DNA from 4 places in the Streptomyces sp. NPDC026589 genome. Region 1 is predicted to be linked to each of the others. Evidence: riboswitches for the same ligand, from Rfam matches in the RefSeq annotation. Region 1 holds a riboswitch; each other region holds the start of a gene.

The links. A riboswitch is a leader RNA that binds a small molecule or an ion and turns the genes downstream of it on or off. The one in region 1 is predicted to bind cyclic di-AMP.
Positions count from the first base shown of each region.
Region 2: linked by a shared signal. The riboswitch ahead of AB0F29_RS15840 (LysM peptidoglycan-binding domain-containing protein) and the one ahead of AB0F29_RS35730 (M23 family metallopeptidase) in region 1 are both predicted to bind cyclic di-AMP.
Region 3: linked by a shared signal. The riboswitch ahead of AB0F29_RS33515 (C40 family peptidase) and the one ahead of AB0F29_RS35730 (M23 family metallopeptidase) in region 1 are both predicted to bind cyclic di-AMP.
Region 4: linked by a shared signal. The riboswitch ahead of AB0F29_RS29320 (transglycosylase family protein) and the one ahead of AB0F29_RS35730 (M23 family metallopeptidase) in region 1 are both predicted to bind cyclic di-AMP.

Region 1 covers NZ_JBEZYG010000030.1:37,275-41,279, forward strand. Annotated here, with positions in the region: gene AB0F29_RS35715 (GNAT family N-acetyltransferase) at 1-511, opposite strand, end outside; gene AB0F29_RS35720 (HPr family phosphocarrier protein) at 709-990, shown strand; gene AB0F29_RS35725 (GntR family transcriptional regulator) at 1,150-1,857, opposite strand; gene AB0F29_RS35730 (M23 family metallopeptidase) at 2,035-2,850, opposite strand; cyclic di-AMP (ydaO/yuaA leader) riboswitch at 2,864-3,031, opposite strand; gene AB0F29_RS35735 (pitrilysin family protein) at 3,255-4,005, opposite strand, start outside.
Region 2 covers NZ_JBEZYG010000008.1:69,529-73,533, reverse strand. Annotated here, with positions in the region: gene AB0F29_RS15845 (FAD-dependent oxidoreductase) at 1-773, opposite strand, end outside; cyclic di-AMP (ydaO/yuaA leader) riboswitch at 1,226-1,413, shown strand; gene AB0F29_RS15840 (LysM peptidoglycan-binding domain-containing protein) at 1,419-2,213, shown strand; gene AB0F29_RS15835 (GMC oxidoreductase) at 2,388-4,005, shown strand, end outside.
Region 3 covers NZ_JBEZYG010000026.1:51,069-55,073, reverse strand. Annotated here, with positions in the region: gene AB0F29_RS33535 (helix-turn-helix transcriptional regulator) at 1-209, opposite strand, end outside; gene AB0F29_RS33530 (ATP-binding protein) at 445-876, shown strand; gene AB0F29_RS33525 (LysR family transcriptional regulator) at 888-1,811, opposite strand; gene AB0F29_RS33520 (LysE family translocator) at 1,885-2,544, shown strand; gene AB0F29_RS33515 (C40 family peptidase) at 2,608-3,078, opposite strand; cyclic di-AMP (ydaO/yuaA leader) riboswitch at 3,082-3,267, opposite strand; gene AB0F29_RS33510 (hypothetical protein) at 3,621-3,926, opposite strand; gene AB0F29_RS33505 (ATP-dependent Clp protease proteolytic subunit) at 3,964-4,005, opposite strand, start outside.
Region 4 covers NZ_JBEZYG010000020.1:15,410-19,414, reverse strand. Annotated here, with positions in the region: gene AB0F29_RS29325 (transglycosylase family protein) at 1-646, shown strand, start outside; cyclic di-AMP (ydaO/yuaA leader) riboswitch at 935-1,117, shown strand; gene AB0F29_RS29320 (transglycosylase family protein) at 1,123-1,833, shown strand; gene eno (phosphopyruvate hydratase) at 2,156-3,436, shown strand; gene AB0F29_RS29310 (septum formation initiator family protein) at 3,530-4,005, shown strand, end outside.

The DNA.
Region 1 (4,005 bases):
TGTAGCCGCCGTCCCGGAACACCTTGATCATCTTGTTGTTGGCGGGGAGCACCTCGGCGGCGAAGCGGCGGATGCCGCGCTCCCGGGCGACCGCGGCGATGTGTTCGAGCAGCGCCGAGGCGACGCCCCGGCCCTGGTGGGCGTCCTGGACGAGGAAGGCGACCTCGGCCTCGTCGGCGGGGGCGGAGGCGGGGCGGCCCTGGTCGTTGATGCGGTCGTAGCGGACCGTTCCGATGAACTCGCCGCCGATCGTGACGGCCAGTCCCACCCGGTCGACGTAGTCGTGATGGGTGAAGCGGTGCACGTCCCGGTCGGATAGGCGCGGATACGGGGCGAAGAACCGGTAGTACTTCGACTCGTCGGACACCTGCTCGTAGAAGCTGACCAGTCGCTCGGCGTCGTCCGTGGTGATCGGCCTGATGCGCGCGGTGCCACCGTCGCGGAGCACCACGTCCGCTTCCCAGTGGTCGGGGTACGCGTGATGCGGACTCTGCTCCGGCGTGGGCTCCATGGGCAAAGCCTACGGCGGGGACCCCGGTCGCGGAGGGATCGGTGCCCGGGCAGTCTGAGGGGGCCCGGACCGGGGCCGCCGGAGCACAGGATCCGGACAGGAGGCCGGGCACAGCACCGGACAGGAGGCCGGGCACAGCACCACGCACTGCATGAGAGACTGGTCTAGACAACCGTTGATATGTGAAGGGCAGAACCATGGCTGAGCGCCGCGTAAACGTCGGTTGGGCCGAGGGCCTGCACGCCCGCCCCGCTTCCATCTTCGTCCGTGCCGCCACGGCTTCCGGCGTCCCCGTGACGATCGCCAAGTCCGACGGCAACCCGGTGAACGCCGCCTCCATGCTCGCCGTGCTCGGCCTGGGCGCGCAGGGCGGCGAGGAAATCGTGCTCGCGTCCGAAGCGGACGACTCCGAGGCCGCTCTGGACCGGCTCGCGAAGCTGGTCGCCGAGGGCTTGGAAGAACTCCCCGAGACCGTCTGACCCACGCGACCCGGCCCGGCCGGATGCGACAGGTGCGAGAGCCGTGACCCCGCTGAGGGATCACGGCTCTTTCGCTTTCGGGAAAGAGCTACGCATCGACAATTTCGGGCAGCACAAACAATGCCCCGCAATTATTTCTCTTTGTCTACGACTCTTCTGTTAATTGCGGACACCCGCGATGTTTACGTCATGTTGCGAAGTCCTCACGCGGGGAACGGGCGCGGCGCGCCGCCCCGGCGGTTGCGGGCGGCGCAGCCGGTGGGTCCCCGCGGCGCGTTCCGTGTACTGCGCGGTCAGCGCCCTCGCCCGCTCCGCGTCGCCGCGCGCCACGGCGTCCAGGATCGCGCCACGCTCGGCCCAGGAGTCGACCGGGCGGGCCGGCTGCTCGACCGCGTACATCCAGACGATCTTGTGCCGGAGCTGGGTGAGCAGCGCTATGAGTCCGGGGCTGCCGGAGGCCTGGGCGAGGGTCTCGTGGAACCAGCCGGCCAGGGAGCGCAGATCCTCGCCCTCGCCCCGGCGAGCCCGCTCCTGACCTAGTCTGACCAGGCCCCGGAGCACCTTCAGGTGGGCTTCCGTGCGGCGCTGCGCGGCGCGGGCCGCGCCCAGTGGCTCCAGGAGCATCCGCACCTCCAGGAGGTCGGCCGCCTCCTGCGCCGTGGGCTCGGCGACACAGGCGCCCGCATGTCTGCGGGTGACGACGAAGCCCTCGGACTCCAGTGTGCGCAGGGCCTCGCGGACCGGGACGCGGGAGACCCCGTAGCGGCGGGCCAGCAACTCCTCGGTGAGGCGGCTGCCCCGCTCGTAGACACCGGAGACGATGTCGTCACGGATTGCCGTGCATACCGAATGCGCGGGAATGCGCATGTCCGAACCTCCGCCTTTATCCCCGCGAAACGCGGCCGCCCGACGTCTGTTCCGTGACTCTATTGCAATCTGCCGCAATTTCCGATGGCAGGCCGGAATCCATGGATGTCCACGGGCCGGAATCGCCGGAGGCCCCGGCAGGTGCCGGGGCCTTCGGACGGGGGCGCGCGGGGCGGGTCAGACGTTCAGCCCGTGGGAGCGCAGGTAGCCGACGGGGTCCATGTCGGAGCCGTAGTCGGGGCTGGTCCGGGCCTCGAAGTGCAGGTGCGGGCCGGTGGAGTTGCCGGTGGAGCCGGAGAGGCCGATCTGCTGGCCGGAGGAGACGCTCTGGCCGACGGAGACGCCGATCGAGGAGAGGTGGCCGTACTGGGTGTACGTGCCGTCCGTCATCCGGAGCACGACGTTGTTGCCGTACGCGCCTCCCCAGCCGGCCTCGACGACCGTGCCGGCGCCGACGGCGACGACGGAGCTGCCGGAGGCGGCCTGGAAGTCCACGCCGGAGTGGCTGCCGGAGGACCAGAGCGCACCGCCGGTGTTGTAGCCGGTGGTGACGTGGGAGCCGGCGACCGGGAGATGGAAGGCGTTCAGGCGGGCGCGCTCGGCGGCGCGGGCGGCGCGGGCCTTCTCCTCGCGGACCTCCTTGGCGCGGGCCTCGGCCTTGCGCTCGGCCTCCGCCTTCGCCTTGGCCTTGGCGGCCTTCTCGCGGGCCTCCGCGGCGGCCTGGGCCTTCGCCTTCGCGATCGCGTCGGCCTGCTGCTTCTGGGCGTGGGCCTGGGCGTCTATCTGCTCGGCGAGAGTGGCGTCGAGGGCGACGGCCTGGGTGAGGCCGGTGTCGGCGACCTGGGCGGCCTCGGTGTCCGCGGCGAGGGCCGGGGAGGCCGGCGAGCCGAGGACGCCGGCGGTGGCCAGAGCCGCGATGCCTGCGGCCTGGGCGCTCCGGCGCGTGAGGCGGCTCGGGGCACGGTGCTTCCCGGTGGCACGGGTGAACGCCATGGAGGGGCTGATCCTTTCCTTCCTTCTCGCCTACCGGGTTAGCTGACGGGTTCGGAGCAGGAAGGTCTCCTACGGATCCCCACGCCGGTTTCGCGGCACGGGCCTCCGATTCACCCCAGGGACTGCGTGGGTCCCCGGCTCCCCAGGCTCGCGCCTGACGGGGACTCGGCGATGACTGTCCGGCGCCGCGGCTGCGGCATACGGGTGGCGGACAGCCGAGCCGACGCTAGGCCGGGCGACTTCCCATCGCCAAACGGACCAGGGGATTTGTCGCCCATCCCACAGGGCAGACAGGCATCTCCTCCCCCAAAGGGGATGGATTGGATTAATCGACCAAAAAGGGGAGGACCCCGACGAATATGCGTTCGTCGGGGTCCTGTTCGCGGCGGTGTGCCACCCATGCGTCAGCCGGTGACGACGGACACCTCTCCGATGCCGAGGGCCTTCACGGGCTCCTCGATCCGGGAGGCGTCCCCCACGAGGACCGTGACCAGCCGGTCGACCGGGAAGGCACTGACCACGGCGGCCGTCGCCTCCACGGTGCCCGTCTCGGCGAGCCGGGCGTAGAGGTGGGCCTGGTAGTCGTCGGGGAGGTGCTGCTCGACCTGGTCGGCCAGCGTGCTCGCGACGGAGGCGGCGGTCTCGAACTTCAGCGGGGCGACGCCCACCAGGTTCTGTACGGCCGTCTCGCGCTCGGCGTCGGTCAGCCCCTCGGCGGCCAGCGTCCGCAGGACCTTCCAGAGGTCGTCCAGCGCCGGTCCGGTGGACTCCGTGTCCACCGAGCCGCTGATCGCGAGCATGGCCGCGCCGCCCGAGTCGGGGCCGCTGGAGCGCAGCACCTGGGCGAAGGCCCGCACTCCGTAGGTGTAGCCCTTCTCCTCGCGCAGCACCCGGTCCAGCCGGGAGGTGAGGGTGCCGCCCAGGCAGTACGTGCCGAGCACCTGGGCGGGCCACACACGCTCGTGCCGGTCGGCGCCGATCCGGCCGATCAGCAGCTGGGTCTGGACCGCGCCGGGCCGGTCCACGATGACCACGCGGCCGGTGTCGTTCGCGGTGATGGGCGGCACCGGGCGGGCCTGGCCCGCGTTGCCCGACCAGTCGCCGAGGGTCTCCGCCAGCAGCGCGTCCAGGTCGATGCCGGTCAGGTCGCCGACG
Region 2 (4,005 bases), on a different contig from region 1:
CGGATCGCCCAGTTCTCCAGGGTCTGCGCGACCATGTTGGCCTGCTTGTTCTCCCGGCGGGTCGCGATGGAGCCCTCGTCGTACTCGATGTCCTCGGGGTTGACGATGACCTCGATGTTGGGGGAGTGGTCCAGCTCCCGCAGTTCCATCGGGCTGAACTTGGCCTGTGCGGGGCCACGCCGCCCGAACACGTGCACCTCCAGCGCCTTGTTCTCCTTGAGGCCCTGGTACACGTTGTCCGGGATCTCGGTGGGCAGCAGCTCGTCCGCCGTCTTGGCCAGGACGCGGGCCACGTCCAGGGCCACGTTCCCGACGCCGAGCACGGCGACCTTCTCCGCGGTGAGCGGCCAGGTGCGCGGGACCTCGGGGTGCCCGTCGTACCAGGAGACGAACTCGGCCGCGCCGTAGGAGCCGTCCAGCTGGATGCCGGGGACGTCGAGCGCCCGGTCGGCCTCGGCGCCGGTGGAGAAGATCACCGCGTCGTAGAACGACCGCAGGTCGTCCAGGCCGATGTCGTGCGGGTAGCTGACGTTTCCGAAGAGCCGGATCTGGGGCTTGTCCAGCACCTGGTGCAGGGCCTTGACGATGCCCTTGATCCGCGGGTGGTCGGGGGCCACGCCGTAACGGATGAGACCGAAGGGCGCGGGCATGCGCTCGAAGAGGTCGATGGAGACCCCCGGGTCCTGGCAGACCTCGGATTTGAGCAGCGCGTCCGCAGCGTAGATACCGGCGGGGCCGGCTCCGACAATGGCGACGCGGACGGGGCGTGTCATGGCGTGGTGATCCTTCGGGGCGGGCGAACGCGGGCAGGTACAGCGTACGTCGGAGGTAAGGGTTGGCTTACTAGTCTCCACCGCACACCGTAAGCGATCGCCCCGCGGGCCCTTCGACCGGCCCTGCCTAGAGTGTCCGATTAGCCCGTTTTGTCGTGTCGATATGGGCGATTTGTTTCTTTTGAGCATTCTGCTTGATAAGGGTTCTATTGGGGCTGCTGGGGCATTTGCTTGACCTTGTTTTCGCCATCACCGCGAGGGAGTGGTGAGCGTCACGTCCGAGCGGGCGGACGCAGAAGTGGAAGCGTCGGTTCCCTTCTGTGCGAAGAAAGTTGACGACGTGACGGAGTGACCCGATCCGGCGATTCCGCCTTTCGATCTTGCGTGGAAAAGGGAATCCGGAATGCGGGGCTTGTTCTGTTCGACGTTTCTCGCCTACGGTCACCGTCAATCCGGATGGAACGCCGAATCCTGCCGCCGTCCGGGAATCCGAAACCCACTCACGTACGGCAGGAGCGGGGGACCCAGGTAAGTCGTCGATCCGTAACCGGAACGGCTTGGGGTGAAGTCGCACGACCGTGCGGCCAGACATCTCCCGTCTGAACCCGACAGCTCACCTCGCAGGCGCCGGAGAGGAAATCCCCCATGCCCGCACAGGGTAAGCACCGTCGTTCCCAGTCCGCCTCGCTGCGCCGCGGCCTCGCCGCCGTGACCGCCGGTGGAGCCGTCCTCGCCCTCCCCGTGATAGGCGCCACCAGTGCCTTCGCGGCCCCCGCGCCGCAGCAGGCCGTGGCGCCCGCCCAGCATTCCGTGGCGGCCGGTGAGACGCTTTCCAAGATCGCCCGCGAATATTCCGTCAGCGGCGGCTGGGAGAAGCTGTACGAAGACAACCGGAAGATCATCGGAGAGAATCCCGATCTTATTCAGCCCGGTATCAAGCTGACCCTCGGAGCCAAGGCCGCGGCCGCTTCGGGCGGTAAGGCGGACGAGGCCGCCAAGGCTGCCCCGTCCGCCGTGCGTGGTGCCGAGACGGACCGTGCCGACCGTTCGGAGCGCGTCGACGCCGCTCCCGTGGCAAAGGCCGCTCCGGCCGCGGAGAAGGAGAAGGCCGTCACGTACACGAACGACCTCGACGGCTGGATCAAGGAGTCGCTGGCGGTCATGGCCGAGCAGGGCATCCCCGGCACGTACGAGGGCATCCACCGCAACATCCTGCGCGAGTCCTCGGGCAATCCGGCCGCGATCAACAACTGGGACTCCAACGCGGTCAAGGGCACCCCGTCCAAGGGGCTTCTCCAGGTCATCGACCCGACCTTCCAGGCCTACCACGTGCCCGGCACCTCGACCGACAGCTACGACCCGGTCGCCAACATCACGGCCGCGTGCAACTACGCGGCGGACCGGTACGGCTCGATCGACAACGTCTTCGGCGCCTACTGATCCCTGCGCGCCGAGCCCGAGGGGCCCCGGACCTCATGGATGCTGCTGGCCAACAGCATCCTCATGGTCCGGGGCCCCTCGGGCGTACCGGGAAGTTACCCCCAAGTTTCTAGTGACTTACCACGCCATCGACAGTAGAACCTGTTTCACTCTGTCGAGAGTGAGGTAGGTCACATGAGCGACACCACCATGCGGGACGGCGAGACCAAGGGTGTCTCGCGTCGAAGATTCATCGCTGGAACGGGTTCTCTTCTGGGTGCTGCGGCGATCGCCGGGCACTCCGCACCGGCGTGGGCGGGAGTCCGGGCGGCAGCGGCGCCGATCGGCTCCGGGGCCCGAGTGCCGGTGCTGGTCGTCGGCACCGGATACGGCGGCTCCGTGGCCGCCCTCCGGCTCGCCCAGGCCGGCGTCGACGTCCATATGGTCGAGATGGGCATGGCCTGGGACACGCCGGGCGCGGACGGCAAGATCTTCGCCAACACCACCAGACCCGACGACCGCTCCTTCTGGCTGCGGACCCGGACCAAGCAGCCGCTGAGCAACTTCCTCGGCTTCCCCATCGACAAGGGCGTCAACCGCTACACCGGTATCCTGGACGCCGAGGAGTTCGCCGGCATCACCGTCTACCAGGGCCGCGGCGTAGGCGGCGGGTCCCTGGTCAACGGCGGTATGGCCGTCACCCCACGCCGGGAGAACTTCGGCGCGATCCTCCCCACGGTGAACGCCGAGGAGATGTACCGCACCTACTACCCGCGCGCCAACAGCGGACTGGGCGTCACCACCATCGATCCCGCCTGGTTCGACAGCGCCGACTGCTACCAGTACGCCCGGGTCGGCCGGAAGCACGCCCAGCGCTCCGGCTTCCCGTTCCTCTTCGTTCCCGCCGTCTACGACTGGGACTACATGAAGCAGGAGGCGGCCGGGACCGTCCCCAAGTCGGCCCTGGACGCCGAGATCCTCTACGGCAACAACTACGGCAAGAAATCGCTCCAGAAGACCTATCTCGACCGGATCAGGGCCACCGGCCGGGTCACCATCTCCGCGCTCCACCAGGTCACCAGGGTCACCCCGGCCCCGGGCGGCGGCTACACGGTGCTCATCGACCAGCTGGACACCGTCGGCCGGACGACCGCCACCAAGACCGTCACGGCGGACAAGGTGTTCTTCGCCGCGGGCAGTGTCGGCACCAGCAAGCTGCTCGTCGGCCTCAAGGCCACGGGCGCGCTGCCCCTCCTCAACAGCGAGGTCGGCAAGGGGTGGGGCGACAACGGCAACGTCATGTGCGGCCGGGCCAACCACCTCTGGGACCCGACCGGGAAGGTGCAGTCGTCGATCCCCACCGGCGGCATCGACAACTGGGAGGCCGGCGGAGCGTTCGCCGAAGTCGCGCCGCTGCCCACCGGGATCGAGACGTGGGCCTCGTTCTACCTCTCCATCACCAAGAACCCGAACCGGGCGCAGTTCACCTGGAACGCCGCGGCGGGGAAAGCCGAGCTGAACTGGCAGACGGCGTGGAAGCAGCCCTCCATCGACGCCGCGAAGACCATCTTCGACAAGGTCAACCAGAAGGAGGGGACGATCTACCGCACGGACCTCTTCGGCGTCCACAAGATCTGGGGCGACCACCTCACCTACCACCCGCTGGGCGGCGCGGTCCTGGACAAGGCCACCGACAACTACGGCCGGCTGCACGGCTACCCGGGCCTGTACGTCATCGACGGCGCACTGATCCCCGGCAACACCAGCGTGAACCCGTTCGTCACCATCACCGCGCTCGCCGAGCGCAACATCG
Region 3 (4,005 bases), on a different contig from region 1:
AACTGGGTGTCGCGCACCGCGTAGACGTCCAGCAGCCGTGACACGTCGGCGGGCGTCACCCCGCTCGCGCCCGTCTCGATACGGCTCACCTTCGACTGGTGCCAGCCGAGCAGCCGCGCCGCGTCCCGGCTGGTCAGCCCGGAGGCGTGGCGCAGACTCCGCAGCTCCTCACCGAGTTTGCGGCGTCGGACGACGGGGCCGTGCAGCATGCCGGTCTCCTTCTGCTGTCGGAAAGGGCCGGTCCGTCATCGGGGCCGGCCCGCAGAGAGGTCAGTGTGCCGCCCGCCCACACCGTACGGGTCCCGAATTCACCGCTTCGAGCGACAGATATATGCATATCTTGGCCGAACGCCGTTACAGGGAGCTGCATCAATGGCAATCTGGCGCGAAGCACAATCCTGGCCGGCCGCCGGTCGGCCAGGGCGGGAAAGGGACGGCGTCGCCATGGCAGATCATCAGGAAGCAACCGTCACGCTGCCGACCGATCCGGTCTCGGTCTCATCGGCCCGCAGACATGTCGCCAGGACCCTGGCCCAATGGGGCCTGCCCGACGACACCGAGTTCGCCGACACCATCCGGCTGATCATCTCGGAGCTGGCCACCAACGCCGTTCAGCACACGTTCGGCCAGTCGCCCACCTTCACCGTGGACCTGCGCCTCGAACGCGACGAGGAGCTGTACCTCGGCGTCACGGACAGTCACCCCCGCTGGCCCCAGCGGCTGCCCGCCGCCGTACGGCAGGACAACGGCCGGGGCATGGTCATCATCCGGGCACTGGCCAAGGAGCGCGGCGGGCGGCTCCAGGTGACCCCGACCGCCGAAGGCGGCAAGACGGTCTGGATCGCCCTCCCCTGGGTCGTCCCGATCCAGGGCTGACCCGGTGAGGCTCATCGCGCGGGGAGCGTGCTCCCGCGGCCGAAGCCGCTGCGCAGCAGCGCGAGCAGCGTCGCCGCCGCCGCGGTCGACCGGTCGCCCCGGTGCACGACCGAGATGGTCCGGCGGAACGAGGCGGGCTCCAGCCGCCGGACCGACAGCGGGGCCGAGGACATCGAGGCGACCATCTCCGGCACCACCGCCACCCCGAGCCCCGCGCTGACCAGCGCGCACACCAGCGCGTACCCGGGCGACTCACAGACCACGGCCGGCGTCGCCCCGGCCTCGGCGAGCGCGTTCTCGACCCCGCGCCGGGGCGGGTGGGTGGGCGCGCTGCTGATCAGTGGCCGCCCCGCCAGCTCGCCGACCGGCAGCCGCCCGGTGCCCTCGGAGAGCCGGTGGCCCACCGAGGCGACCAGCACCAGCTCCTCGACCAGCAGGGGTTCGACGAGAACGCCCGCCGACGGGGGCTCGGCCGCCGCCGGTTCGTAGGCGTGGGTCAGGGCGAGGTCCACCTCGCCCGCGACCACCGCGGCGATGCCGCCCGGCGGTTCGTATTCGGCGACGGCCAGCTCGACCTCCGGATGGGCCCGCCGGAACGCGCTCAGGACCGGCGGCAGCAGATGGATCCCGGCCGTCGTGAACGTCCCCACCCGCAGCCTGCCGCCCGAGAGCCCGGCCAGCTGCGCCAGCTCGTGCCGCGCCTGCTCCAGCTCGTCCAGGACCCGCCGGGCCCGGCCCGCCAGCAGCTCGCCCGCCGCCGTCAGCCGCGCCCCGCGGTGGTGGCGCACCAGCAGTGCCGCCCCGGCCTCCCGCTCCAGTTTGGCCAGCTGCTGGGAGAGCGCGGGCGCGGTGTAGCCCAGGCGGGCGGCGGCCCGGGTGATCGATCCGGCCTCCGCGACCGCCACGAGTGCCGCGAGCCGTGTCGGGTCGTACATGAAAGCGTTCCTTAAGGCAGACCCAGAAGATTGCAAGTACATGCTAAAGGCTCCGCCGGTCCATGGTGGACCCATGGACGCACAACTGATCGCCTTCACCGGGGTCGCCGCCGGGATGGTCGCGCTGCCCGGCGCCGACTTCACCGTCGTCGTACGCAACGCCCTGGCCTCGCGCACCGCGGGCCTGGCCACCGCGCTCGGCGTCGCCGGAGGGCTGCTGGTGCACACCGCGCTCGCGGTCGCCGGACTCGCCGCGGTGCTGGTGACCATGCCGGTGCTCTTCCGCACCGTCCAGCTGCTCGGCGGCGCGTACGTGCTCTACCTCGGGATCAGCGCGCTGTACGCGATCCGCCGCCGGCCCTCGCAGGACAGCTCCGGCTCACCCTCCGGTATGCGGGAGGACGAGCCGGGGCGGCCCGTGACCGGGGAGTTCGGACGCGCGCTGCGCCAGGGGTTCCTGACCAACGCGCTCAACCCGAAGGCCCCGGTCCTCTTCCTCAGCCTGCTGCCGCAGTTCGTGCCCCACGGGCAGCCGCCGCTGCCCAGGACCCTGCTGCTCGCGGCCCTGGTGGTCGTGCTGGCGCTGATCTGGTTCCCGGCCGTCGCCCTGCTCGTGGACCGGCTGGGCCGGTGGCTGCGCCGCCCGCGTACCGCCCGCGCCATCGAGGGCGGCAGCGGTGTGGCGCTCACCGGTCTGGGACTGGCGCTGGTCAGCGGCCCCCTGCTGCGCTGAGGGCGCGGTGTACGTCACGGACGGGCCGGGCCGTCCGCACGGAAAGAGCGTCCGGTCGGCGGGTCAGCGGACCCGTCCGTACCAGACGCTCTTGGACCAGATCTTGGCCAGTCTCACCACGTCCCCCGATTTGGGGGAGTGCCAGATCTTCCCGGCCCCGGCGTAGATGCCCACGTGGTAGACGCTGCGCCCCGAATGGAAGAAGACGAGGTCGCCGCGTTTGCGCTGCGACTTCCCGATGTGGCGGGTCTTGTTGTACTGCTGCTGTGCCGTGCGGGGAAGCTTCTTGCCGGCCTTCTTGAACGAATAGACCGTCAGCCCCGAACAGTCGAAGCGGCTGGGACCGGCCGCTCCGTACTTGTAGGGGGCCCCCTTCTTCGACGCGGCGACCTTCAGGGCCTTCGTCGCGTGGGTGGCGGCCTCGGCATCGCTCACCAGACCGGGCGCCAGCATCGAGGACGTCACGGCCAGGGTGAGTACCGAGGCCGTACCGACCCGGGCGAACAGAGACGGGACATGAACCTGCGCAGACATGCGCAACCCTTCGTCAGCCGCCTGTGAAGGATGACCTGTCGGGTTCGGGCTGGCGAAGTTGCCCGGCCGCTGTCGCGGCTTCACCCCGAGGGCTTCCCGGTCTCCCGGGCGGCCCGTTGTGCTCGGGTCCTCCACTCCTGCCGATCCACTCCTGTCGACCAGTCATCCGGGCGGCGGCAGGACTCGGCGTCCGCCCGGACCGCCCCGCCGCGGTGGCGGGGGCTTGTCGTCCCAGGGATCTTGACTCACCCGGTGCCGGATTTCCGAGCCGAAACAGCGGTTTGTGAGTCTCCTCACCACTGATCCATTCGGGTGGACAGGTCGGATTCGCGCTCGCCCACGAGCCGGGCGCACACCCTCGTACCAGCGACGAAAGGGCACATTTCGAGTACGGACCTAGCGCCGAACGCAAGTTGAGCCGTCGCTCGGGCGGGTGATCGCCTACGCCGAACGAGCGAGACGAATCGGTCCCGGGACCGGGCGTGTCGTGCCCGGGTCCGACCGGTCCGCTCCCGTCCGGCGCTCCCCGTGCGCGGGGCCGGTCAGTTCACGGGCGGCTCCATCGCGACCCGGCCCGCCCGGCGCTCCCCGTCCAGGACGCGCAGGGCCCGCGCCAGGGTGGCGGCGTGGATCCGCGACTCGCCGCGCTCGTGCATCAGGGCCAGGGCGTCGCGCAGCGCGGCCGCCCGGGAGGCCAGGGCCTGGGCGGCCCGCAGCGCGCTGTAGGTGTCGCTGCCACGGGCCGGGTTGATCCGGCCCACCTGGTCGAGCACGGCCAGATAGCAGTCGACGAACTCGCCCTCGGCCCGGGTCAGTGCGGGCAGGGGCGGGAACTCGGGTGGCTCCATCGGCGTTTCACCTCGCGTCGTACGGCGGCCGGGAGAGTCAGCGGTTCTCCATGACGTGGTCGACCAGCCCGTAGGCGAG
Region 4 (4,005 bases), on a different contig from region 1:
CTCCACCCCGACCGGCGAAGCGGATGCAACCGGCGAACCCGGTGAATCCGGCGAACCCGGTGAATCCGGTGAAGCGCGCGAAACGGGCAAGGGTGAGAAGGGTAATGAGGCGGACAAGGGCGGTAGTGGTGGCGCGGAGAAGCGGAGCGAGGCTCCCGACTCCTCGGTGACGCCCTCCGCCCCGCCCGCCTCCGGCGCCCCCGACGCCTCGGACCCCTCCACCGCCCCCGACGCCTCGGCGGACGAGGACGGCAAGGGGGGCAAGCACCGGGGCGCCCCCGCGCCCGAGGAGGCCGACGCGGGCCAGAAGGACGGTCCCCGTGAGTCCGGCCGGCACGCCTCGCGTGGCGAGGGCGACGCGCGGGACGGTGGCACGGCGCCCGCCGACGGGTACACGGTGCGGCCCGGCGACAACCTCTGGGCGATCGCCGACGCCCAGGAGATCCCCGGCGGCTGGACCGGCCTGTACGAGACGAACAAGGACCTCCTGGGCTCCGACCCGGACCTGATCCTGCCCGGCCAGAACCTGGACCTGGGCATGGACCGGGGTGCGGGCGAGGACGCGGGCCGGGGTGCGGCCGAGAGCGCCGCCCCGGCCGCCCCGGAGGGCGCCGAGACACCCGCCGGGGCGCCCGCCGCCAACTGAACGAATTCGGGAAAACACCCCGAAAATCGAGGCAGTTAAGAGACCTATGTCCACTTTTGCGTAAGTGAGACATGGGTCTCTTTGCCTCAACTGGCGCGGCTCGCCCGGCTGGTCCGGGTGAATCGCCCCCCACCTGCGGAAACGCCCAGTCGGCCACGGCGAGTTCGGGTTGATTGCCCCCTATGTCCATCTTTGAATGTCGGGGTTGCCTGTGTTTACGGTCGGACCGCTCGCACCGCGGGCCCCGTCGACCGTCACGCCGAATCCTGCCGTCGGTCGAAGGGAACAGACGCGTAAGCGCCGTAGGCAGGAGCGGGGGACCCAGGTAAGCCGCCGGGTCCGGACGCCTCGTCGAACCGACGGGGACGTACGGGACCGGCTAGGGGTGAAGTCGCGAGCAGCACCGCGCGACCGGGCAACTCATCAGCCCGAACCCGACAGCTCACCTCGTAGGCGTCGGTGAGGAGATTCGTTCCATGCTGCTGAACAGCAAGGGCAAGCACCGCCGCCCGTCCAAGGCCACCCGTATCGCCACCCTCGCGGGTGTCACCGGTACCGCCATCGCCATCCCGCTGATGGGCGCGACCAGCGCTTCCGCCGCCTCCGTCGAGACCTGGGACGCCGTCGCCCAGTGCGAGTCCGGCGGCAACTGGTCCATCAACACCGGCAACGGCTACTACGGCGGACTGCAGTTCTCGCAGTCCAGCTGGGCCGCCGCCGGCGGTACGCAGTACGCCTCCCGTGCCGACCTGGCCTCCAAGGACCAGCAGATCGCCACCGCCGAGAAGCTCCTCGACCTCCAGGGCCCGGGCGCCTGGGCCTGCGCCGGCGCCGGCGGCCTCACCAACGACGGTGTGGACCCGGGCGTCAACACCGGCTCCGGCTCCGGCTCCGGCGAGAGCAAGCCCGAGCAGGCGCAGCCCGAGCGCCAGGCCGAGCAGCCCACCACGCGCTCCGAGCAGCGCGAGGCCCCCAAGGCCGAGAGCAAGAAGACCGTCACCACCCCGACCGGCGAGAAGGTCCAGAAGGGCGACGGCGAGTACAAGGTCAAGGCCGGCGACACCCTGAGCACCATCGCCGACGCGGAGGGCGTCAAGGGCGGCTGGAGCAAGCTCTTCAAGCTCAACGACGACATCGTCAAGGACGCCGACCTGATCTTCCCGGGTCAGCAGCTCCACCTGAAGTAATCGCCGTCTCTCCTCTCCGGAGGAGAAGCGTCCGGCGGCACTTCTCCTCGCACGGCTCCCCGGCCCGGCGCGCTCGTCCCCCCAGCGCGCCGGGCCGGGTTCTTCGTGAGCGGCGGGCGCCGCTGGCCCGCATGTGTTCACCTCTTGTTGTTACCGCTCAGTAGGTTTCTAGAGTTTTGTCCCGTGATGCAGCTCCTTGGACCCTTTTTCGTCCCAGGAGGCGGGCGGTCGGCCGGTCGACACGGCCGGGCCCGATAGGCTCGTGCCGCAAGGCCACAGTGACCCTGCACAACCAGTGTCAGATCCCAGAAGGAGATGCCTCGTGCCGTCCATCGACGTCGTCGTAGCCAGGGAAATCCTCGACTCCCGGGGCAACCCCACGGTCGAGGTCGAGGTTGGCCTCGACGACGGCAGCACGGGCCGTGCTGCTGTTCCGTCCGGAGCCTCCACCGGTGCGTTCGAGGCCATCGAGCTTCGCGACGGTGACCCCAACCGCTACATGGGCAAGGGCGTCGAGAAGGCCGTCCTCGCCGTCATCGAGCAGATCGGCCCGGAGCTCGTCGGGTACGACGCCACCGAGCAGCGCCTCATCGACCAGGCGATGTTCGACCTCGACGCCACCGAGAACAAGGCGTCGCTCGGCGCGAACGCCATCCTCGGCGTCTCGCTGGCCGTCGCGCACGCCGCCTCCGAGGCGTCCGACCTGCCGCTCTTCCGTTACCTCGGCGGCCCGAACGCGCACCTGCTGCCCGTTCCGATGATGAACATCCTGAACGGCGGCTCGCACGCCGACTCCAACGTGGACGTCCAGGAGTTCATGATCGCCCCGATCGGCGCGGAGTCCTTCTCCGAGGCCCTGCGCTGGGGCGCGGAGGTCTACCACACGCTGAAGAAGGTCCTCAAGACCAAGGGCCTGTCCACCGGACTCGGCGACGAGGGCGGCTTCGCCCCGAACCTGGAGTCCAACCGCGCCGCCCTGGACCTCATCGTCGAGGCCATCAAGGAGGCCGGTTACGTCCCGGGCCGCGACATCGCGCTCGCGCTCGACGTCGCCGCGTCCGAGTTCTACAAGGACGGCGTCTACGAGTTCGAGGGCAAGTCCCGCTCGGCCGCCGAGATGACCGAGTACTACGAGGAGCTCGTCTCCGCGTACCCGCTGGTCTCCATCGAGGACCCGCTGTACGAGGACGACTGGGCCGGCTGGAAGGTCATCACCGACCGCATCGGCGCCAAGGTGCAGATCGTCGGCGACGACCTCTTCGTCACCAACCCCGAGCGTCTGGCCCGCGGCATCGAGGAGGGCTCCGCCAACGCCCTGCTCGTGAAGGTCAACCAGATCGGTTCGCTGACCGAGACCCTGGACGCCGTCGAGCTGGCCCAGCGCAACGGCTTCAAGTGCATGATGTCGCACCGCTCCGGCGAGACCGAGGACGTCACCATCGCCGACCTCGCCGTCGCCGTGAACTGCGGCCAGATCAAGACCGGCGCCCCGGCCCGCTCGGACCGCGTCGCCAAGTACAACCAGCTGCTGCGCATCGAGGAGATCCTCGACGACGCCGCGGTGTACGCGGGCCGTTCCGCCTTCCCGCGCTTCAAGGGCTGACCCGTAGCGTCAAGACGGTAGCCTCCGTCCGTCCCCGCACCCGGTCCCGTACCGTGTGCGGGGACGGACGTGCGTGATGGGGAGGCGGGAGACATGGCCGGCAAGGACCGCGACCGGTTCTCCACCGCGACCAGGCTGCGCCTGCTCGGCGAGCAGACCGCGGCCCGCGTGTACCGATCCCAGAACCGTCGGCAGGCCCGCCGCTCCCGGCTCACCGGCCGGGCCGCGTTCCTGGCGCTGGTGGTCTGCTCCATGGTGGTGGCGCTCGCCTACCCGATGCGGCAGTACGTCTCCCAGCGCGACGAGATCGCCGAGCAGGAGCGGCTCTCGCAGCAGGCGGAGCGGCGCACCGAGGAGCTGCGGGACGCGAAGGCGCGGCTCCAGGACGACGCGTACATCAAGCGGCTGGCCCGCCAGCACCTCCACTACATCCTCCCCGGGGAGACCGGCTACACCGTGGCCGACCCCGACGCGGCCCGGGACCGCCGCGGCGAGTCGGGCGCGAGCGACCGGCCGTGGCACTCGAACCTCTGGGACGGCGTGGACAGCGCCGACCGAGACGACGACCG